Regions from separate parts of the Rhodovastum atsumiense genome, predicted to be linked through region 3. Evidence: riboswitches for the same ligand, from Rfam matches in the RefSeq annotation. Region 3 holds a riboswitch; each other region holds the start of a gene.

Region 1 (7,629 bases), 3.5 Mb from region 3:
GCCGCCGCTTCCTCGCCGCCTGCTTCGCGCTTCCGGTCGTCGCCTGCAAGGAGGAGCGGGCCGAGGCCCCACCACCGCCGCGCCCGGTGACCGCCGCCGCCATCGGCACGTTCTGCGGCATGTCGCTCGACGAACACCCGGGGCCGAAGGGGCAGATCTTCGTGCGCGACCGTGCCGATCCCTACTGGTTCTCTACCGTGCGCGACGCCATCGCCTTCACCATGTTGCCCGAGATGCCCAGGGACATCGCCGCCATCTATGTCAGCGACATGGCCCGCGCCCGCGACTGGGACCAGCCTGAGACATGGGTGACGGCACAGCAGGCACTGTTCGTCATCGGCAGCCGCCGGCGCAGCGGCATGCAGACCGACGAGGCGATCCCCTTCGGCGAGGCCGCGGCGGCGCACCGCTTCGCCGCCGAGAATGGCGGCCAGGTGCTGCGTTTCTCCGAAATCCCGCCGGCCTATATCTTCCCCGACGGAGAACGGTCGTGACCCCGCTGCGCCGCCGCCGCTTCATTGCCATCTCGGCCGCCATGGCCGGGCTGCCGCTGCTCGCGCCCCACGCCGCGCCGCAACCGATGCTGCATGTCTGGCGCGGCAGCGCGCTCGGCGCCAATGCGGAGCTGCAACTGCATCATCCCGATCCGGCAGAGGCGCGACGTCTGATCCGCGACAGCCTGGACGAGGTGGCACGGCTGGAGCGGCAGCTCAGCCTCTATCAGCCCGATTCGGCGCTGCTGCGACTGAACCGTGACGGTGCGCTGGCGGCGCCCCCCTTCGACCTGCTGCGCCTGCTGGCCGAGGCCGCGCGTTTCCATGCGCTGACCGATGGTGCCTTCGACGTGACGGTGCAGCCCTTGTGGGATCTTTATGCGGGGCATTTCGCCCGCGCCGGCGCGGATCCGGCGGGGCCACCGGCCGAGGCGGTCGCCGCCGCCCTGGACCGGGTCGGGCAACACCGCATCCACCTCGACGCGGATCAGATCACGCTGCGGCCCGGCACCGCCATCACGCTGAACGGCATCGCCCAGGGCTACGTCACCGACCGCGTGGTTGAAAGGCTGCGCGCCAACGGGATCACGCAGGCGCTGGTGGACATGGGCGAGGCCCGCGCGCTCGGCGGCCATCCCATGGGCGATGCCTGGCAGGTCGGGCTGGAGGATCCGGCCGCCCCCGGCCAGATCGCCGAGACGATTCCCCTGCGCAACCGCGCGGTGGCGACATCGGGTGGCTATGGCACGCGCTTCGACGCGGCCGGCCGCTTCAATCACATCTTCGATCCGGCGGACGGACGTTCGAGCTGGCGCTATGCGGCGATCTCGGTGATCGCCCCCGACGCCACCACGGCGGATGCGCTGTCCACCGCGTTTTCGCTGCTGCCGCCCGAACGCGTGGCGGAACTGGCGCGGCAGGCCGGCGTGACGGTGCACGTAGCCCGGACCGATGGCACGCGCGTGATCCTGGCATGACGGACATCACGCTTGCCCGCGCCTTGCATGTCGTGGCCGTGGTGCTGTGGATCGGCGGCGTCGCCATGGTCACCACCATCCTGCTGCCGGTGATCCGCCGCCGCCACGCAGCCCCCGAGCGGATGGCGCAATTCCACGTCATCGAGCACGGCTTCGCCCGGCAATCCCGCTGGACCACCGCCCTGACCGGCGCGAGCGGCTTCTACATGGCCTGGCGTCTGGAACTCTGGGATCGGTTCGCGATGGCGGAATTCTGGTGGATGCACGCCATGGTGCTGACCTGGGCGGTGTTCACCGTCATGCTGTTCGTGCTGGAGCCGCTGTTCCTGGACGCGTACCTGCAGCGGGCGGCGACACGGCGGCCGGAAGCGACCTACCGCCGGGTCGAAACCCTGCACCGGGTCCTGCTGGGGCTGGGGCTGCTGACCGTGGCCGGGGCCGTCGCCGGCGTGCATGGGCTCACGTTCTTCGACTGGTGAGGCCCGGCGTCAGGGATCCCGGCTCAGTCCCTGCGCCGCCAGCTCGTCCAGGTAGCGCTGCCAGCGCGCCGGCTGGTCGCGCCCGAGTTCGTAGAGATAGGCCCAGGAGTAGATGCCGCTGCCGTGCAGGTCGTCGAACAGGATGCGGATGGCATAGTTGCCCACCGGCTCCAGCGACATGATGCCGACATGGCGCCGCCCCGGCACTGTCTTGCGCTCACCGGGGGCGTGGCCCTGCACCTCGGCGCTCGGGCTTTCCACCCGCAGATATTCCGCGGGATAGACGAAGCGGCTGCCGTCATCGAAATCCACCTCCAGCCGCTTCTCGGCACGCAGGAGGCGGATCTCGGTGGGGGTGGGCATCAGACCTCGTCGAGCCGGCGGGCTTCGTCCGGCAGCATGATGGGAATGCCGTCGCGGATGGGATAAGCGAGGCCGGCGGCGCGGCTGATCAGCTCGTTGTGGGCACGGTCATACTGCAGGCCCTGCTTGGTCACGGGACAGACCAGGATCTCCAGCAGCCGCGGGTCGACCGGCGCGGGCTGGGCAGACTCGGTCGTCGAAGCGGTCTCGTCGGCCATTCGTGTCACTCCGGCGCCGGGCATCAACTGGCCCGCGGGCGGGCCGGCGCCGAATCCGCCCCCGGGGCATGGGTATCCATCACCAGCAAGGCGGCCAGCGCCGCGGCACGGTCGTCAGGCGTCTCTGCTTCCAGCAACGCCTGCTGCTCCGCCGGCTCGAACGGGCAGACCATGCACAGCGTGGTCACCAGCGTCTCGTCCGGCATGCGCTCGATCGCCTCCCAGTTCGCCTCGAAGCCACGGCGGCCGAAGAAGGCCCGCAGGGCGGCGAGCAGCGCGGGACGGTCGAAGCGGGGCATCGGCGCGGCGGGGTCGAGATCGGCGGCGAAACGGACCAGGTCGGCGCGCACCCGCCGGTAGCCGCGGCGCGGCGCCAGTTCCTCGACCACGGTGAAGCGCAGCAGCCCGGTGAGCGTGACCAGGTACCGGCCGTCATCGGTCTCGCTGAAGGAAGACAGCCGACCGAGACAGCCGATGCGGTAGAGCCCTGGCCCGCTCGGCCCGGTCGGCAGCAGGGGGTCGGGCTGGATCATCCCGAAGATCCGCCCGGCCGCCAGTGCGTCCTCGGTCATGGCGAGGTAGCGCGGCTCGAAGATGTTCAACGGCAGCCGCCCCCGCGGCAGCAGCAACGCGCCCGTGAGCGGGAAGACGGGGAACTCCGTCGGCACGTCCTCCAGCCGCGGGCGCGGGTCGTCCATGTCAGCTGAACAGGATCGAGGACAGCTTGCGCCGCGCCGCCGTGGTGGCGGGGTCGTCGAAGCCCCAGGCCTCGAAGAATTTCAGCAACTGCAGGCGCGCGGCGTCCTCGTTCCAGCCGCGCTCGCGGCGGATGATCTCCAGCAGCGCGTCGGCGGCCTCCTCGCGTCGCCCCATGGCGTTGAACGCCGTGGCGAGATCATAGCGTGCCTGATGATCGGCCGGATTGGCGGCCAGCCGGGCCTCGAAGGAGGAAAGCTGGTCGCGCGCCTTGCGGCCCTCGGCGGCCAGGGCGAGCGCGCTGCGGGCGCCGGCGACCTCGGCATGGTCGGCGATCTTCGGCGGCACCTGCTCGAGCGCCTGCTGCGCCTGGTCTTCCTGGCCGAGCGCCATCAGCGCCCGGATGATGCCGCCCCAGGCCTCCGGGTTCTCCGGCTCATCGTGCAGGGCGGCGGAGAACAGCTCGGCCGCCTCCTGGGCGCGGCCTTCCTCCAGCGCGGCCTTCGCCTCGGCGATCAGGTCGGCGCCGGGCATCGCGCCGCCAGCGAGCTTCAGCAGCGCCTCGGCGAAGCGCTTCACCTCCGATTCGGGGACGGCCCCCTGGAACAGGTCGGCGATCTGGCCCTGCCAGAAGGCGGCGACCGTGGGCACCGACTGCAGCGGCAGGCCGAGCTGAACCAGCTGCTGCACCAGGCCGCGGTTCTTGTCGATGTCGATCTTGACCAGCTTCAACCGGCCGCCGGCCTGCCGCACGACCTTCTCGAGCGCCGGGGTGAGCTGCTTGCAGGGCCCGCACCAGGTGGCCCAGAAATCCACGAGCACAGGAACGGTGCGGGACGCGTCGATCACGTCCTGCATGAAGGTCTTCTGATCGCCGTCGATGATCATGGCGTCGCCGGAGGCGCTACCGGCGCCGGCCTGGTTCTGCCCGATGATAAGGTCCATGAAGGGCGTCCTCGCCTTAGATCCCGTCTCGTTTGGGTATAGATGGCACAGCCGGTCCGGGGCACAACCCGGCCGAGGCGGCAGGAGTCGCCGAAATCGCGACGCGGGGCAAGGCGGGGGGACGATCCGATTTTTACGGCGGACCCCCCTTGCAATTGCCGCGGAAGCCGAATAGAAGGCCGACCTCCGCGGACGACGCGGCTGGGGCGCGGGCGTAGCTCAGGGGTAGAGCACAACCTTGCCAAGGTTGGGGTCGAGGGTTCGAATCCCTTCGCCCGCTCCAGTTTTCCAAGACAGTGCAGGCTGTTATATCAGCCGACACAGCACCTCGGTGCTTGCACGTCTGGATGATGTCCACCTCAGAAAACGTGATCGGCGCGACCAGTGCGATGGTATGCGGTCCTCACGCTTGTGGCTGATGCCCACTCATGCGCAACGACGTGCGCCCTGCCCGTCTTTGTGGCGCCTGTCTTGCGACCATGAATGGTCACGCGCTCGTGTCTCGTCACCGGCACACATGGTGTGACTGCCGGAAGGTCGCATGAACGCGCGAGCGCACGCCGGGTTGCAGGTTTGTAGTCCGCACATGACCCCCATGCGATTTCATCCGTGGGTCCATACCGTCCCCCCGCATCTCCATGTCGAATCCAAAACAGGCAGCGAGGTCGGGTTGCCGCGACAGGGGGCACCTCAGCCAGGCCGGAAGTTGGAAGCGCGGCACGGTGTGGGCACGATCCCCTGAAGTGGCGTGGCTTGTCACATTCCAGCAAGTCCGGTATCCAGCGAGAGTCGGTTTCCGCAAGGAATTAATAGGGAATCCGCTGTGGCCCCAGGGTCACGAAACGGAACTGCCCCGCAACTGTAGGCGGCGAGCCCGGTCCAACATGCCACTGGGAGCAATCCCGGGAAGGCCGGACCAGGCGATGACCCGCTAGTCAGGAGACCTGCCGGCGCGCGTAACCTTCCGGCCGGCGAGGGATCCGGGGAGAAGATGTGGATGCTTTGCTTGCTGTGCCGACCTTGGCGATCCGTGGTCCTGCGCCTCAGGCTTGTCGTGCGTCCGCACCATGGCCCTGCCTTTTCCGGCTTTCATCACGATCGGAGAAGCGAGCCATGGCCCCTCTGCGCCTCGCCGTCGCCACGGCAGGCTTTTGCCTGCTGCTGTCTGCCGCCCAGGCTGAACCCACGCAGTATCCGCTGAATGTCGGGAATTGCGGGCACACGCTGACGTTTCCCGCAGCACCACGGAACGTCGTGACGATCGGGCAATCGGTCACCGAAATCCTCTACGCCTTAGGGGTCGGCGACCACATGGCCGGCACCTCGCTCTGGTTCAACGACGTGCTGCCTGCTTTCAAGACGCAGAACGACCAGGTGCCGCGGCTGGACAACAATGCGCCGAGCTTCGAATCGGTTATCAACAAGCGCCCCGGCCTGGTGGCGACGCAGTTCGAGTGGATGATCGGCCCGCAAGGCGTGGTCGGTACGCGCGAGCAGTTCCACAAGCTCGGGGTTCCCACCTACATCATGCCTTCCGACTGCGAAGGCAAGAACAACCAGGTCGGGGCTGACGGTACCCGCACCGCGCCCTTCACCACAGACACACTCTACAAGGGCATCACCCAACTGGCGCAGATCTTCGACCGGCAGGATCGCGGTGCGGAACTGGTCGCCGATCTGCGCAGGCGTGAGGCGACGGCCATCACACGTGCCAGAGCCCTCGGGCTGACGGATGCCTCGGCGGTGTTCTGGTTCTCCAGCGCCGACCTGGATCTCGATCCCTATGTTGCCGGCCGGAAGGGCATCCCGGCTTACATGATGGGGACACTCGGCTTGCGTAACGTGGTCCAATCCGACGAAGAATGGCCCACCGTAGGCTGGGAGACCATCGCGCGCGCCAACCCTTCGGTGATTGTCATCGCGCGCATGGACCGTCGCCGCTTCCCGGCCGATGACTACGAAAGGAAGCTGGCTTTCCTGCGCACTGATCCGGTGACGAAGGAAATGGCAGCGGTGAAGGGCAACCGCATTGTCATCCTTGATGCGCACGCCATGCAGGCCACCATCCGCCTGGTGAGTGGGCTGGAGACGCTGACGGAGGCGATGGCCCGGCTCAGGCAATGACGGCTGGCCTGATGCGCCCCCTGGCTGGCCTGATCGGTCGGGTGATGCTTCATGGCATTTGGATCGCGGCGGTGCTCGCCACCGCGATCCTCGCCGGCATCTGCATCGGCGAGACGCGCATCCCGGCCGGGACAGTGTGGCAGACGCTGGCCAATAATTTCTTTGGCGCCGGCTACAGCCTGGATCGGATCGACCAGGGCATCGTGTGGAACTATCGCCTCACGCGCGCCCTTGTCGCCGCCAGTTGTGGTGCAGGCCTGGCAGTGGCGGGCGTGATCCTCCAATCGTTGTTACGTAACGCTCTGGCCGATCCGTACCTTCTTGGCATCTCCGCGGGCGCTTCGACCGGGGCGGTGCTGGTCACGGTGGCAGGCCTGGGCGCCGGGGCCGTGTCGATGTCGGCGGGCGCCTTCGCCGGATCGCTCGCCGCGTTTCTACTCGTGGCGCTGTTGGCACATGCCTCCGGCGGCGGGTCGGGATCGCGCGGTACAGCGCAGATCGTGCTGGCGGGGATTGCCGGTTCGCAGCTTTTCAATGCGCTGACTGCCCTCATCATCACCCGCTCGGCCAGCGCCGAGCAGGCGCGCGGCATCCTGTTCTGGCTGCTCGGCAATCTCAGCGGGGCGCGCTGGGACAACGTGACGACGGCGGTGCCGGTGGCGATCGGCGTCACACTGCTGTGCCTGTGGCAGGCGCGGGCGCTGGATGCCTTCACGTTCGGTGCCGATTCCGCGGTCTCACTGGGGGTGCCGGTTCGGCAGGTGCAGGCCTTGCTGATTCTCTGTGCCTCGCTGGCAACGGCGGTGATGGTCAGCATCGTCGGCAGCATTGGTTTCGTCGGCCTGGTGGTGCCACATGCTGCGCGCTTCCTGGTGGGACCGCGCCATTCCCGGCTGGTGCCTGCCTCGGCCCTGATGGGAGCCATATTCCTGATTCTGGCCGATGTCGTGTCACGCATCGCCGTGCAGGGCCAGGTGCTCCCCATCGGCGTCGTCACCTCGCTGGTCGGCGCACCGGTGTTTGCCCTCATCCTGGTGCGCAGGCGATCCGCGCGATGATCCTGAAAGCGGACCAGATTGGCTGGTCGGTGCGCGGCACGTCGATCGTGCGGGATGTCAGCCTGACGGTGGCGGAAGGGGAGATGGTGGGTCTGATCGGCCCCAACGGGTCGGGCAAGTCATCGCTGCTGCGACTGCTGTCGGGGGTCTTGCGTCCTGCAACCGGCCAGGTGTGGCTGGAAGGGCGGCCGCTGGCGCACATGCGACGGCGGGAGATTGCCCAGGCAATGGCCGTGGTAGAGCAACAGGCCGAGACCACCGACCGCATCACAGTG
Region 2 (7,629 bases), 2.7 Mb from region 3:
AGCTCGACGAAGTCGCCGCGCTGGCGCGTGGCCTCGACGAAGGCGACGCGGCGATCGCGGCGCAGCTCGCGGCCAGCGATGCCGCTGTCCGTGCCCGCCGCGCCAGCACGGCCGCCCATCGGGCGGAGGTGCGGGAGCGGCTCGCCGCGGCGGTGCCGGAGATGGAGACGCGCGCCAGCCCCTTCCCGCAGCGCCAGGCGGCGCAACGCCACCGGCTCGGCCTGCCGCCCTTCCCGACGACCACCATCGGCTCCTTCCCGCAGACGGCGGAGGTGCGGCGGGCGCGAGCCGCGCTCGGCCGCGGCGAACTCACCGCCGATGCCTATGAGCGGCGGGTGGAAGGCTGGATCGCCGAGGCGGTGCGCTGGCAGGAGGACACCGGCCTCGACGTGCTGGTGCATGGCGAGTTCGAGCGCAACGACATGGTGAAGTACTTCGCCGAGCAGCTCGACGGCTATGCCTTCACGCAGCATGGCTGGGTGCAGTCCTATGGCAGCCGCTGCGTGGCCCCGCCGATCCTGTGGGGGGATGTGTCGCGGCCGCGCCCGATGACGCTGCGCTGGTCGGCCTACGCGCAGTCGCTGACGCGGCGGCCGATGAAGGGCATGCTCACCGGGCCGGTGACGATGCTGCAATGGTCCTTCGTCCGCGACGACCTGCCGCGCGAGACGGTGTGCCGGCAGATCGCGCTGGCGCTGCGCGACGAGGTGCTCGACCTGGAGACGGCCGGCATCCCGGTCATCCAGATCGACGAGCCGGCGTTCCGCGAGGGCCTGCCGTTGCGCCGCGCAGAGCGGGCGGCGTATCTGCGCTGGGCGATCGCCTGCTTCCGCCTGGCTGCCGGCGGCGTGCGCGACGAGACGCAGATCCACACCCACATGTGCTACAGCGAGTTCAACGACATCATCGACGCCATCGCGGCGATGGATGCCGACGTGATCTCGATCGAGACCACGCGCAGCGACATGGAGCTGCTGCGCGTGTTCGCCGATTTCGCCTACCCGAACGAGATCGGGCCGGGGGTGTGGGACATCCACAGCCCCCGGGTGCCGTCGCCCGAGGAGATGGCGACGCTGCTCCAGCACGCCACGGCGGCGATTCCGCCTGACCGGCTGTGGGTCAATCCCGATTGCGGGCTGAAGACGCGCGGCTGGACGGAAGTGCGGGCGGCGCTGGCCAACCTGGTCGCGGCGGCCCGGACGCTGCGCGCGGCGACATAGGCGCGGGGCGCGCTGGCCGGAAACGGCCAGCGCGTCCTTGCCCGCATCAATCCCAGGCGAGCGCGCCGCCGTTCTGGTATTCGGTCACGCGGGTCTCGAAGAAGTTCTTCTCCTTCATCAGGTCCATGGTCTCGCTCATCCAGGGGAAGGGATTGGCGGCCTCGGCGAAGACCGGGGCAAGGCCGAGCTGGGCGCAGCGGCGATTGGCGATGAAATGCATGTACTGGGCGCATAGCTCCGCATTGAGCCCGAGCAGGCCATGGGGCATGGTGTCCCGCCCATAGGCCGCCTCCAGCGCCGCCGCCTCCGCCAGCATGCCCCGCACCTCGTCCTGGAACGCCCTGGTCCAGAGATGCGGGTTCTCGTGCCGGATCTGGTTGATGACGTCGATGCCGAAATTGAGATGGATGCTCTCGTCGCGCAGGATGTACTGGTACTGCCCGGCGATGCCCACCATCCTGTTGCGCCGGCCGAGCGAGAGGATCTGCGCGAAGCCGGTGTAGAACCACATGCCCTCGAACACCACGTAGAAGGCCACGAGATCGCGCAGGAAATCCTGGTCGGCCGCCGGCGTCCCGGTCCGGAAGGCGGGATCGGACAGGGCGCGGGTGTGCCGCAGCGCCCAGGCCGCCTTGTCGGTGATCGAGGGCACTTCCCGGTACATGTTGAACAGCTCGCCGCCGTCGAGGCCGAGGCTCTCGACGATGTACTGGAAGCAATGGGTGTGCACCGCTTCCTCGAAGGCCTGGCGCAGCAGGTATTGCCGGCATTCCGGATTGGCAAGCTGGCGGTAGACGGCGAGCACGATGTTGTTCGCCACCAGGCTCTCCGAGGCGGCGAAGAACCCCAGGTTCCGCCGCACCATGCGCCGTTCTTCCGCGGTCAGGCCGTCACGCGACTTCCACAGGGCGATGTCGGCCTGCATGGAGACCTCGGTCGGCATCCAGTGGTTGTTGCAGGCGGCGAGGTATTTCTCCCAGGCCCATCGATACTTCATGGGCAGGAGCTGGTTGACGTCGGCGCGGGCGTTGAGCAGGCGCTTCTCGTCCACCCGCACCCGGCCGCCGGAGCGGTCGATCTCGCCAAGCCCGGTGGCATCGTGGGCGGGCGCGTTCATTGGCATACCTCGCAGGCCGCATCGGCGATGCTGCAGGCGGGCACGGCGTTGAGCCGGCCATCGGTGCCGGCCAGCGTCGATTTCTCCACCTGCGTGGCGGCACGGGCGCGCAGGTAGTAGGTGGTCTTGAGCCCCATCCGCCAGGCGAGCCGGTACAGCGCGTCGAGCTGCCGGCCGGATGGCCGCGCCATGTAGAGGTTCAGCGATTGCGCCTGGTCGATCCATTTCTGCCGCCGCGCCGCGGCGCGGACCAGCCAGTCCGGCGCGATCTCGAAGGCGGTGGCATAGAGCGCCCGCAGATCCTCCGGGATGCGGTCGATCGCCCCCACCATGCCGTCATGCCGCTTGAGGTCGGCGATCATCGCCGCGTCCCACAGCCCGCGCGCCTTGAGGTCGCGGACGAGACGGGCGTTCACCACGGTGAAGTCGCCGGACATGTTGGCCTTCACATGAAGCTGGCTGAAGGCGGGCTCGATCGAGGGCGAGACGCCGACGATATTGGCGATGGTGGCGGTGGGGGCGATGGCCAGGACGTTGGAATGACGCATGCCCACGGCCTGCACCCGCGCGCGCAGCGCATCCCAGTCCAGGGTCGTGCCGTGGTCGAGCCGCACGTCGCCGTCACGCGCCGCCGCCAGCAGATGCAGGCTGTCGATGGGCAGGATGCCGCGCGACCACAGCGAGCCTTCGAACGAGGCGTAGCGTCCGCGCTCGGCGGCCAGCTCCACCGAGGCGTCGATGGCGAAATAGCTGATGGCTTCCATGGAGGTGTCGGCGAAGTCCACCGCCGCCTCGGAGGCGGTGGGCAGGCGCAGCGTCTCCAGCGCGTCCTGGAAGCCCATCAGGCCGAGGCCGACCGGGCGATGGCGCAGATTGGACCGGCGTGCCTCGGGGATGGAATAAAGGTTGATGTCGATGACGTTGTCCAGCATGCGCATGGCGGTCCGCACCGTGCGGGCGAGCCGGTCGCGGTCGAGCCCGTCGGCGGTGACGTGGGCGGCGAGGTTGACGGAGCCGAGATTGCACACCGCCACCTCGCCGGCACTCGTGTTGAGGGTGATCTCGGTGCACAGATTGGAGGAATGCACGACGCCCGCATGCTGCTGCGGCGATCGCAGGTTGCAGGCATCCTTGAAGGTGATCCAGGGATGGCCGGTCTCGTACAGCATGGTCAGCATGCGCCGCCACAGATCCACCGCCTTCACGGTCCGGAACACCCTGATCCCGCCGCGCGCCGCCTTCGCCTCGTACGTCTCGTAGGCGATCCTGAAGTCGTGGCCGCAGAGATCGTGCAGGTCCGGCACCTCGTCGGGGGAGAACAGCGTCCAGTCGGCCCCGGCCTCCACCCGCTGCATGAACAGGTCGGGGATCCAGTTGGCCGTGTTCATGTCGTGGGTACGGCGGCGGTCGTCGCCGGTGTTCTTGCGCAGGTCGAGGAATTCCTCGATGTCGATGTGCCAGGTCTCCAGGTAGGCGCAGACCGCGCCCTTGCGCTTGCCGCCCTGGTTCACCGCGATGGCGGTGTCGTTCGCCACCTTCAGGAACGGCACCACCCCCTGGCTCTGGCCGTTGGTGCCCCGGATATGCGCGCCCAGCCCGCGCACCTGGGTCCAGTCATTGCCGAGCCCGCCGGAATACTTCGCGAGCAGCGCGTTGTCGCGGATCGCCTTGAAGATGCCGTCGAGGTCGTCCGCCACCGTGGTGAGGAAGCAGGAGGAAAGCTGCGGCCGCCGCGTGCCGGCATTGAAGAGGGTCGGGGTCGAGACCATGAAATCGAAGGAGGACAGCAGCTCGTAGAAGGCGATGGCCCGTGCGTCCCGGTCCTCCTCCCGCAGCGCGAGCCCCATGGCGACGCGCATGAAGAAGGCCTGTGGCAATTCGATGCGGGTGCCGCGGACATGCAGGACATAGCGGTCGTACAGCGTCTGCAGGCCCAGGTAATCGAAATTCAGGTCCCGTTCCGGCCGCAGCGCCGCGCCCAGGCGACCAAGATCGAAGCGCCCGAGTTCGGGATCGAGCAACCCGGCGGCGATGCCGGCCTGCACAAAGGCCGGGAAATACGTGGGATAGCGGGCCGCCATCTCGTCCTGGCCGGGCCGGTCCGGCCGGCCGGACAGGAAACTCAGCGCCTCGCACCGCAGCCGGTCGGCGAGCAGCCGCGCCGCCACCTGGGCATAGGCCGGCTCGGTCTCGACGAGCGTGCGGGCGGCGAGGATCGGCGCCAGCGCCGCTTCGTCCGGCGTGATCCCGTCATGCAGGTCGCGCCATGTCCCGGCCAGCACGGCCTCGGCGGAGACACCCTCAAGCCCGGCGCAGGCATCCCGCACCAGGGCGACGAGCCGGGCGGCATCGGCGGGCGGCAGGCGCGGTGGCGCCGATCGGTCGTGCTGGGTGGAGACGAACATGCGGCGTGAACCCCTTGTGATCTGGGGGCAGGGACCGGGCGGCCGCATGGGACGGCGACGCCGCGCAGGCGTGCCGGGGATGCGGTCCACCGGGGCACCCCGCCCGAGGACGTACGGCTGTCGCGGCAGGTCTCCTGGCTCGCGGGTCCCGGCTTCGGCCCGTCTTCCCAAGGCCGTGCGGCCCCAGTGACATGGATGGGCGGAAGCTCGCCGCTGACAGTTGCGGGGGCAGCGCCGGCCTCGCACCGGCTTCCCTCTTAGCCCTCGATCTTGCGATGCGAGGGACCGTGACACCTATATATAGGGGAATGCCGGCGATTCGTGTCAATATATAGGGCTGCCCGCGCGTCACGGCGGCGCCGCGCGCCGGCGGGGCGAGCCATCCCGCCGGCCCGGGCGTATGACTCCGTCACCGATGTCCAGGGAGCCACGCCGATGCTGCGTGCACGTCTGTCAGGTCTTGCCGGCCGGATGCGGCCGCGGCTGCTGGTGATGATCCCGCTGCTGGCGCTGCTGCTGGCGGCGGCGTCGGGCGGGATTGACCGCACCGTCGACCGGTTCGTGACCCCGCTCGCACCCGAGCAGGCGCGGCAGATCCTGCAACGCACCCAGCTCGCGGCGGGACTGGCCTACGTGACCGTGCGCGCGCTCGGGCGGGTGGTGGGGGTGGCGTCCTCGACCACGGTCAACGCCAATGTCGGGGCACTGGTCAATGGCGGCGCCAGCATCGAGATCGGCAACATCCTGCGCCCCTTCGAGCAATTGCTCGACAGCTTCGCCGACGTGCTGATGGCCAGCCTGGTCTGCGTCACCATCCAGCTGGTGCTGGTGGACGTGCTGGACAGCTTCGCCCTGCCCTGGGTGCTGTCGATCGGGCTCGGCGTGCTGGCGGCCGCCATCCTGACCGGCGCGACGCGGGGGAGCGGGCTGCGGCGACTCGCGCAGGTGCTGATCGCCAGCGCGTTGCTCGGCAAGCTGCTGTTGCCGGTCAGCCTGCAGGCGACCGAGGCGCTGTCGCAGCGGTTCCTGCGTGACCGCGCCGCCCAGGCCGAGCTGACCCTGAACGCCACCCAGGCCGAGCTGACCGCGGCGATGCCGCGCCTCGCCGAGGGGGCGGCCCGACCATGGTACGACCCGCGCCGCCTCACCGACGGGCTGGGCGCGCTCTCGCCGGACCGCCTGGCCGACTCCTTCAGCCGCCTTGCCGCCAGCGTCGAACATGCGGTGGAGGCGAGCCTGACCTGGATGGCGGTGTTCGTTCTGCAGACCGTGGTGTTTCCGCTCACGGTCGCGGGGGCTTCGGTGTGGCTGGTCCGCGCGGCGCTGCGGCGGCGCAGGCCATAGGTTCAATCGTTGCGGTCGTCGCGGAACTGGCGCTCCCCCGAGATCATGGTGGCGATCATCGTCTGGCGGGACATGATTTCCTCGCGCACCGACGCATAGACATGGATGATCGTGAAAATCACGATCATCCACAGACCCAGATGATGCAGCGTGTGCACGTCCTGGCTCGGCAGAACGTCAAGCAGCGTCCCGAAGACGACGTATTCCCAGCTGTCGCGCCCGGTGCCCTCGGAATACAGCGCGAACCCGGTCACGATCATGCCGATCGTGCCGAGCGTCATCGCGAAGAACATCGTGATCTGCGCCAGCGGATTGTGGCCGAGGTATTTCTTCGGCTCGTCCACGAGAAACAGATACCACTTCGCCTCCCACACCACGCCGCGCCACCACGCGCGCTCCCAGACCGGGAGATGGAAGATCTGCCGTGAATGGCGGTTGCCGACGAAGCCCCAGTAGATCCGAAATAGGAATGAAATCGCCAGCACGTAGCCGGACACGAAATGGGTGAAGCGGATATAGCCGAACAGGAAGTTGGCGCTGGCCTCGCCCGGCAGCGTGGGCGGCGGCGAGGCGATCAGGTAGCCGGTCGCGACCAGCACCATCATCGCCAGGGCATGCACCCAGTGCCAGGCCCGCACCGCCGCCTCGTAGACGTAGATGGTCGAGCGTCCGTTCGAACGATCCGTCGGGTCAAGGTCGACCACCCCGCGGAAGCGGGTGGTGCGCGAAAACTCGTCCATGGTTCCCCCCTTGGATGATGCGCCGCGTCGGAAGGCACCGTCAGCGCCCCGCGAACACCCGTTTCACCGTGGTGGCGCCGGCATGGGCGGCCACCGCCGCGGCGACCGCGCCGGCGGCGACGCCGCCGATGCGGTCGGCATTTGCCTCGATGCCGAACTGACGAAGCGGCGACAGGCGTTCGTAGAAGGGGCCGTTGTCCCAGAACGCGTCCTCCGCGCAGCCGATGCAGCCGTGGCCGGACTGGATGGGAAACGACACGCCGCCATTCCAGCGCACCGTGGAGCACGCGTTGTACGTGGTCGGCCCGCGGCAGCCCATCCTGTACAGGCAGTAGCCCTTGCGGGCGAAATCATCGTCCCAGTCCTGCACGAACTGGCCGGCGTCGAAATGCGGGCGGCGATAGCATTTGTCGTGGATGCGCTGCGAGTAGAACATCTTCGGCCGTCCCCGGCCGTCCAGTTCGGGCAGGCGGCCGAAGGTGGCCACGTAGCTGAGCACGCCGGTCATCACCTCGGCGATCGGCGGGCAGCCCGGCACCTTGATGACCGGCCTGTCGCGGATGATCCGGTCGACCGGCGTCGCCTGCGTCGGATTGGGCCGGGCGGCCTGCACGCAGCCCCACGAGGCACAGGACCCCCAGGCGATCACCGCCATCGCCTCCTGCGCCATCCATCGCAGCCGTTCGACGAAGGGCCGGCCGCCATCGATGCAGAACATGCCGTCCTCGGCGAGCGGCGCATTGCCCTCGACGGCGAGCAGGTAGCGCCCCCTGTAGGTGTCACGGATGCCTTCGAGGATCTCT
Region 3 (7,629 bases):
CCCTGCTGGCTGAGGATGTCCCAGGCGAAGCCCGGCGGATCCGCCTGCCCGCTGCGCGTGCCGAGCAGGAACAACTGGGCGATCCGGTCCACCATGATGCCGCCCCCGGTCACGGGCGAGGCCAGGAACTGGAGCTGGTCGGCGAAGCGGGCCCGCTGCAGCACCGCCTCGTTGAAGGGCGTTGTCCGCTCCGACCGTGCCGCCTCGCCCGCTTCGTCGCGCGCCGGCTGCAGGTGACCGCCGCCGACCAGGACCAGCACCGCCTGCTGCAGGCGCGGCCAGCCCAGCCTGGCGATGGTCGCGTCCTCGAGCAGTTGCCGCAGGGTGCGAGGCCCTTCCGCCAGGGCATCGAGCACCGGCAGGTAGGTCTCCGGCTGCAGGGTGGCCTGTCCGGCCGATCCGGTCACGGTGAGCTGCACGTCCTGGCGCGGCGTCGACAGCGCGACACGCTGCTCCAGCCAGATTTCCCTGGCCTCCTGGGCGAACAGCCCCACCGAGCCGCGGGCGAACACGTCGCGCCGGAACTGCTGGTTGACCATGAAGTCACGCACCGTCTCGCGCAGCGTCGGTTCGCTGATCTCGGCCAGCACCCGCAGTTGCTCGGGGCTCAGGTTGATCGCATCGATATGCTCGAGCAGAGCGGCGGAGCCGATGAAGTCGAGCTTGGCCTCGCCGAGTTCGGCGGCGACCTCGGCGTGGTAGAACAGCGTCCAGGCATCGTTCAGGTATTCATGGGCGAGATAGGCCCGGTTCTGGGCCTTGATCCGGTCGAAGCGGTCCCTGACCGCGGGATTGGCGCGCAGGAACCCCGGGTTGGTGGCCAGCACGCGGTCGGTGAAGCCGAGCACCGCATCGAGGCGCCCGACGGTGGGCCCGGCCTGGGTCCTGGCGTGCAGCGACATCAGGTGCCGCATCGGCGCCGCCGCCGACCAGCCCGGCTGGGTGTTGTAGCTGATATAGACCAGCCCCCCCGGCCTGAGCCGGCGCCGGATGAAGCGGACGATGTCGGCGCGGTGCTCCGCCGTGACCCAGCTGTAGATGCCATGCAGGCTGATGATGTCGCAGTCCGGCAGGGATGGCTCGTCCACGAACTCGGCGAAGCTCTGGTCGAAGAAATGCACGTTGCGCGTTCCCGCCGTCGCCGCGAACGCCTGCGCCCCGGCGATATGGCTGGGATTGAAGTCGGTCGCGAAGAATTCGATGTCGGGATTCGCCGCCGCCAGCAGATTGGTGGAAAATCCCTGCCCGCAGCCCAGCTCGCAATAGGTCAGCGGACCGGCCTGCAGCGGTGATCTGCGGCCGCGGGCGAGGCTGATGAAGCCAAGCAGGGCCGGCGTCAGCTCGCGGTAGAAGCCGTGCGTGTAGCCGATGTCAGCGACATAGCCCGATGCCCAGGAACTCATGATGCTGTCCGGTGACCTGAATTGTGGCTGTGACAGCCCAAGTAAAGCCACAATAAATTTCACGCATCAATGGCGCCATATTAATGCGTGTCAGCAAATATTTTAAAGTATCCCGCCTATGTGCACGCCGGCCACGCCGCCGCATCGGTCGCGGCGATCTCGCGCCGCAGCTTCTGCCGCATGGCCTCGGCGAAGCCGGCGTAGTCGCGACACTCCAGGGCGAAGGCGCCGGGACCGCCGATCACCTCGCGCTGGTAGCTCTCCACCAGGTCCGGTTCCTCGTGCAGCACGCACAGCCCGTTGATGGTGACCCCCGCTTCGACCAGGCGGTCGCGCACCGAGGCGGGCGGGACCCCTTCATTGGACCGCCCGTCCCCGACCAGGTCGATGATGCGGCGGCGCGCCCGTGCCGGCGCCTCGGCGAGCAGGCGCGCACAGACCCCCAGCGCCTCGCCGATCGCGGTCGCCCCCGGCCGCACCGAGCGCGGCACGTCCTCCACCGCCTGGGCGAAGGCCGCCAGCGCCGCCGGCGAATCGACGCGGGTCCATTCGACCAGCACATCCTGTTCGTTGACCCCCGACCACAGCAGCACCGCGAGCAGGCAGGCGCCGGCGGGGCCACCGGTCAACCCGGCCTCCACCTCGGCATCCCGCAGCGCCGTGGCGCAGCCCCGGGCCATCAGGTCGAACTCCTCGAAGGTCACGCTGGCCGAGCAGTCGAAGCCCAGGATCAGCGCAAGGTCGACATCGTCCATGGAACAATCCCTATCGCCCCGCCGGGGTTGAGCGGAAGTACCATCCGGTCGATCATCCCCGCCGCTCAGCGGGGACGTGACGATGCGGGACCATGTCGAAGGCAGGATTCTGGCCGAAACCGTGGACGGCGTGGGCCTGATCACCTTCGCCCGTCCCGCGAAACACAATGCCATGACCATCGGCATGTGGGACGGGCTGGCGCAGATCCTGGACGATTTCGCCCGCGATGACGGCGTGCGGGTGGTGGTGCTGACCGGCGCCGGCCCCACGGCCTTCGTCGCCGGCGCCGATCCAGACCCGGACCTGCTCCACGGCGAGGCCATGCGCCTGGCCGCCTGCGCGTGGGCGCGCCTTGCCGGCTTCCCCAGGCCAACCATCGCGCGCATCCGTGGCGCCTGCCTCGACGCGGGCCTCGGGATCGCCCTGCACTGCGACCTGCGCATCGCCGCAATCGACTCCGATTTCGGCTTCCCCGGCCCTGCGGCCGAACTCGCCGAGGACGGCGCCATGATCCGGCAACTGGTTTCGGTGGTGGGACCCGCGCATGCGCGCATGTTGCTCACCACCGGCCAGCGCATCGCCGCCGCCGAGGCGCAGCGGATCGGGCTGGTCAACCGCGTCGTCGCCGACGAGGACCTCTCCGACACCGTGGTCGATCTGGCCCGCAGCATCGCCGACCGGTGCCCGCAAGCGATGGCGGCCCTGAAGCGTGCCGTGACCGAGGCATTGCAGGGGCCGGCCGCCAGCCGCGCCGCGTTTCCCGCCAGCGCGGCGACACTGTGACAGTTTGGCAACCATGCGCATCGATCCGTCCCCGGTCCGGGCCGGACGATATCCCGCCTTGCGCCCGCTTCGGCTATCACCCTTGCAGGTGACGGTGGCCCGCAAGGGCTGAAACGGGAATGCGGGAGGGCTCCGGCACGGGGCCCGGGCCGCGGCTGCCCCCGCAACTGTCGGTGACGCGCGGACCGCAATGTCCGCACCGGCCCCAGGACGCCATTGCCCGGATCGCGGGCGAGAAGGCGGGGCGGGATGCCACCAGCCAGGAGACCGGCCGTCCCCGAGACTGCACGCGCGCGAGGGGCGGGGTGAACCCTGGCAGCGGGAGAAAGACCCGCAGGCGGCAATCGACCCATCCTCTCGCGGTGCCCCAGGGAGGGTGCCGCGCCGCCGGAGTATCCGCATGCGCCGCATGCTGCTTGCGTCCGTTCTCGCCCTGCCCGCCCTCGCGGCGCGGGCCGGGGATGCCCCACCCAGGGACCAGACCGATCTCGTCCTGCCCGAACAGGTGGTCACCGCCACCCGCATCCCCACCCTCGCCGAGCTGATCCCGGCCGGCGTGACCGTGATCGACCGCCAGACCATCACCACGCGCGGCTACACCATGCTGAGCGACGCGCTGCACGCGGTGCCGGGGCTCGCGCTGGTGCAATCGGGCGGCAATGGCGGCAATGCCAGCGCCTTCATCCGTGGCACCAACTCCAACCACGTACTGGTGCTGCGTGACGGCGTGCCGCTGAACGATCCCTCCGATCCCAACGGCGCCTATAATTTCGGCGTCGAGACCCTGGCCGATGTCGAGCGCATCGAAGTGGTGCGCGGCCCGATGTCCGGGCTCTATGGCTCGGGCGCGATCGGCGGCGTCATCAACCTGATCTCGAAGCAGGGCAGCGGCGCCCCCACCGCCACCGCCGAATTCGCCGCCGGCCTGCCGCGTGCCATCCTCGGCAGCGCCGGCCTCTCCGGCGCCAGCGGCATGGTCGACTACAGCCTCGCGGTGCAGAGCCGCTCTCAGCTTGGCTTCGACACCACGCCGCAACGCGAGACCGTCCACACCGGCGAGCGCGATGGCTACCGCGCCCAGGTCGCCAGCCTGAACCTCGGCGTCACCCCGGTCGAAGGCACCCGTATCAGCACCCTGCTGCGCTGGCGCCGCGCCGTGTTCGGGCTTGATGAACTCGGCTCGCCCGCCTTCGACGCCCCCGCCTATACCGGCCGCGACGAGGCCTTCACCGGGCGGATCGGCATCGATTCCAAATTGTTCGACGGACTCTGGGACACCGGCCTGTCGCTTGCCTACGTCACCACCAACCGCAAATACACCGAGCCGCTGGAAGCGGCGGATCCCAACCAGTTGCAGAGCAATGGCCGCTACCGCGGCTACCGCACCGCGCTGACCTGGACCAACACCGTGCATCTTGCCGATCTCGGCCCGGCCCGCGAAACCGCCCTGACCTTCGGTGCCGCCCACATCTTCGACCGCGCCAGATCGAGCCTGACGGAAAGCTACGCCGGCTTTCCCTCCAACCAAGCGGTCGGCGCGCACGCCACGTCGGATTCCGGCAATGCCGGCCTGCAGACCACGCTGTTCGACCGGCTGACCGCCACGGCGAATCTCCGCCAGGAGAGCGCGAGCTTCGGCGGCGACGCCTTCACCTGGCGTCTCGGTGGCGTGCTGGCCCTGCCGGAACTGTGGTCACGCGCCAAGGCATCCTACGGCACCGGCTTCCGCGCGCCCTCGCTGTTCGACCTGTTCGGCGTTGGCAGCTACGGCTATGTCGGCAACCCGAACCTGCGGCCGGAACGTAGCGAAGGCTGGGAAACCGGCTGGGCCATCGACCTGCCCGCGCTTGGCCGCCGCGACGCCGCCACCCTCGAGGTCACCTATTTCGACAACCGCATCCGCGACCTGATCCAGGTGGTGTACGCGTCCGACTTCTCGTCATCGACGCCGCAGAACATCGCGCGCGCCCATATCACCGGCGTGGAAACCAGCCTGACGCTGCGGCCACTCTCCTGGGCCGAGGCAGTGCTGAGCTGGACCTGTACCGACGCCCGCGACCAGAGCGGGGCATTGCTGAAGCGCCGCCCGCGCAACACCGCCAGCGCCAACCTGCGCGCCACCCCCCTGCCCGGCCTGACCATCGCCCCCGAACTGGTCTACGCCTCCGGCGCCAGCGACTACCTGGTCAACGACGAAGGCTTCTCCTCCGGGGTCGGCATGACCAAGGGCGGGCTGATTTTCAATCTCGCGGTCAGCTACGCGGTGACGCCGCAGATCACGCTGTTCGCCGATGGGCGCAACCTGGGGGACTCACGCTACGAACCGGCCAGCGGCTTCCAGACACCCGGACCGTCCTTCCTGGCCGGCACGCGCGTGAAGTTCTAGCAGCGGGCGGATGCGGCGGAGAGCTGCCCCAGGGTGTCGAGCAGGACATTGGCGCCGGCAACCAGGTCGGCCTCCGCCGTGCATTCGCGGGGATTGTGGCTGATCCCATCGATGCTGGGCACGAAGATCATCGCGGTCGGGCAGATCCGCGCCATCATCTGGGCATCATGCCCCGCCCCCGATGTCATGCGCCGCGCGCTCAGGCCGCGACGGGACACGGCGCGCTCCACCATCCCGACGATGCCCTGGTCGAAGGCCACCGGTGCGAAGCGGGCCAGCCGCTCGACCGAGATCGTGACCCCCTCCTCGGCTTCGAGGTGCTTCAGCCAGGAAGCGAGCGCCTGTTCTTCCTCCCGCAGCCGCGCCTCGTCCGGATCGCGCAGATCCACCGTGAAGACGGCACGCGAGGGAATCACGTTGATCGCATTCGGCGCGAAGGACATGCATCCCACCGTGGCCACGGTCGGAGCATTGCCACGGGCGACGCGGTCGCGCAGGAACGTCACCACGCGGGCGGCGGCAAGTCCCGCGTCACGGCGCATCGCCATCGGCGTCGTCCCGGCGTGGTTGGCGATACCTTCGATGGTCACGCGCTGCCAGGAAATGCCCTGGAGGTTCTCCACGGCGCCGATCCGGAGCCCCTCCCGTTCCAGCACCGGCCCCTGCTCGATGTGCAGCTCCACATAGGCATGCGGCGTCAGAAAGCCCGGCGCCTGCGCGCCGGCATAGCCGATGCGCGCGAGTTCCTCGCCCAGCACCGTGCCATCCGTGCCGACGCTTGCCAGCGCCGTCTCGACCGGCAGGCCGCCGGCATAGACCAGCGACCCCATCATGTCGGGGGCGTAGCGGACGCCTTCCTCGTTGGTGAAGGCGGCGACCACGACGGATCGTGGCGGCACTATTCCGGCGTCCCGCAGGGTCTCGACCGCCTCCAGCCCGGCCAGCACGCCGTAGCAGCCATCGAGGATGCCGGCGTCGATGACCGTGTCGATGTGCGAACCGACCATCACCGGCGCCAGCCCGGCCTCGCCGCCGCGCCAGAGGCCGAACAGGTTGCCGATCCGATCGACGACGACCTCCAGCCCCGCCGCTTCCATCCACCCGGCCACGGCGTCGCGTCCGGCCTTGTCGGCCTCCGAGGCCGCGAGGCGGGTCAACCGGCCTTCGGAATCACGTCCGATCTGCCCCAGCGCCCGCAGCCGCCCGAGCAGGCGATCCGCCGTGATGGAAAGAGTGCCTGCCGCGTTCATTCGCCCATGCCTTGATACCGGTTGCGCGGATCATAGCCCGGACTCTGCCCCGAGCCGGTAGCGGCCCGCCAGGAAGGCATCCTGCGCCACCGCGTCCCGCACCGTTGCCTCGCCCGCCGGCCCCGCCTGCACCAGCACCCGGCGGAACATCGCCACCTCGCCGCGGGCGCGGGCGAGGAACAGGCGGTGCAGCGCCGTGGCGACCGGCCCGCGCGGGGCGCAGCAGGCACAGGCAATCCCGTGCCCGGGGCGTTGCGGCCCGAAGCGGGCCACCGGCACGCCTTCCGGCGCGGGGATCTCCCCTTCCACCAGCACGGCATCTTCCGGGCCGGCGATCGCGACGGGAGCGAAAATGACAGGGATACGGGCGTCAACGAAGATGGGCATAGACGGCACATAAGGATATCCTTATATGCCGACAAGCCATGGAACATCTCCTCGCCGCCTTGCGCGCCTGCGCCGAGCCCACCCGTCTGCGCATCCTCGCTTTGGCGGCGCGGGGCAGCTTCTGCGTGATGGAATTCACCGAGATCCTCGGCCAGTCGCAGCCGCGGCTGTCGCGGCATCTGCGCCTGCTCGGCGATGCCGGCCTGCTCGACCGCGAGCGCGAGGGCGCCAATGTCTGGTTCGCCCTGCCCCCGGCGGACACCCAGGGCGGCTCGCTGGCCCGCGCCGTGCTGGAGCGCCTGCCCGAGGATGACGCCACCCTCGCCGCCGACCGCCGCCAGGCTGCCCGCGTGCTGGCCGAACGCGCGCGCGAGGCCTCCGAGAGCTTCCGTCGCAAGGGCGCCGACTGGGACGAGATGCGCGCGCTGGATCTGCCCGCCGCCGCGGTGGAAACGGCGCTGCTCGGGCTGCTGCCGGAGGCGGAACTCGGCCGCGTGCTCGATATCGGCACCGGCACCGGCCGGCTGCTGGAAGTGCTGGCGCCGCGCGTGGCCTCCGGGCTCGGCGTGGATGCCAGCCGCGCGATGCTGGCGCTGGCGCGGGCGCGGCTGGCCCGGCCGGGACTGACTCACTGCGCAGTGCGGCTGGCCGATATGTACCGCCT

What was found. Region 3 has a riboswitch for cobalamin ahead of NBY65_RS28455 (TonB-dependent receptor plug domain-containing protein). Riboswitches for the same ligand answer to the same signal wherever they lie in the genome.
Region 1: another riboswitch for cobalamin. It lies ahead of NBY65_RS13000 (ABC transporter substrate-binding protein); the one in region 3 lies ahead of NBY65_RS28455 (TonB-dependent receptor plug domain-containing protein).
Region 2: another riboswitch for cobalamin. It lies ahead of NBY65_RS16560 (ribonucleoside-diphosphate reductase subunit alpha); the one in region 3 lies ahead of NBY65_RS28455 (TonB-dependent receptor plug domain-containing protein).

The regions. Positions count from the first base shown of each region.
Region 1 is NZ_OW485601.1:2,862,763-2,870,391, reverse strand. Features, by position in the region: gene NBY65_RS13040 (nitrous oxide reductase accessory protein NosL) at 1-494, shown strand, start outside; gene NBY65_RS13035 (FAD:protein FMN transferase) at 491-1,471, shown strand; gene NBY65_RS13030 (hypothetical protein) at 1,468-1,950, shown strand; gene NBY65_RS13025 (gamma-butyrobetaine hydroxylase-like domain-containing protein) at 1,960-2,313, opposite strand; gene NBY65_RS13020 (Trm112 family protein) at 2,313-2,531, opposite strand; gene NBY65_RS13015 (LON peptidase substrate-binding domain-containing protein) at 2,555-3,229, opposite strand; gene NBY65_RS13010 (thioredoxin family protein) at 3,231-4,172, opposite strand; tRNA gene NBY65_RS13005 (tRNA-Gly) at 4,381-4,455, shown strand; cobalamin riboswitch at 4,946-5,138, shown strand; gene NBY65_RS13000 (ABC transporter substrate-binding protein) at 5,286-6,296, shown strand; gene NBY65_RS12995 (FecCD family ABC transporter permease) at 6,293-7,354, shown strand; gene NBY65_RS12990 (ABC transporter ATP-binding protein) at 7,351-7,629, shown strand, end outside.
Region 2 is NZ_OW485601.1:3,641,903-3,649,531, reverse strand. Features, by position in the region: gene metE (5-methyltetrahydropteroyltriglutamate--homocysteine S-methyltransferase) at 1-1,220, shown strand, start outside; gene NBY65_RS16565 (ribonucleotide-diphosphate reductase subunit beta) at 1,267-2,337, opposite strand; gene NBY65_RS16560 (ribonucleoside-diphosphate reductase subunit alpha) at 2,334-4,742, opposite strand; cobalamin riboswitch at 4,850-5,047, opposite strand; gene NBY65_RS16555 (hypothetical protein) at 5,178-6,086, shown strand; gene cybH (Ni/Fe-hydrogenase, b-type cytochrome subunit) at 6,089-6,826, opposite strand; gene NBY65_RS16545 (hydrogenase small subunit) at 6,867-7,629, opposite strand, start outside.
Region 3 is NZ_OW485601.1:6,319,212-6,326,840, forward strand. Features, by position in the region: gene NBY65_RS28440 (class I SAM-dependent methyltransferase) at 1-1,403, opposite strand, end outside; gene NBY65_RS28445 (DUF1194 domain-containing protein) at 1,520-2,158, opposite strand; gene NBY65_RS28450 (enoyl-CoA hydratase-related protein) at 2,241-2,942, shown strand; cobalamin riboswitch at 3,018-3,232, shown strand; gene NBY65_RS28455 (TonB-dependent receptor plug domain-containing protein) at 3,343-5,328, shown strand; gene NBY65_RS28460 (Zn-dependent hydrolase) at 5,325-6,578, opposite strand; gene NBY65_RS28465 (hypothetical protein) at 6,609-6,974, opposite strand; gene NBY65_RS28470 (ArsR/SmtB family transcription factor) at 7,004-7,629, shown strand, end outside.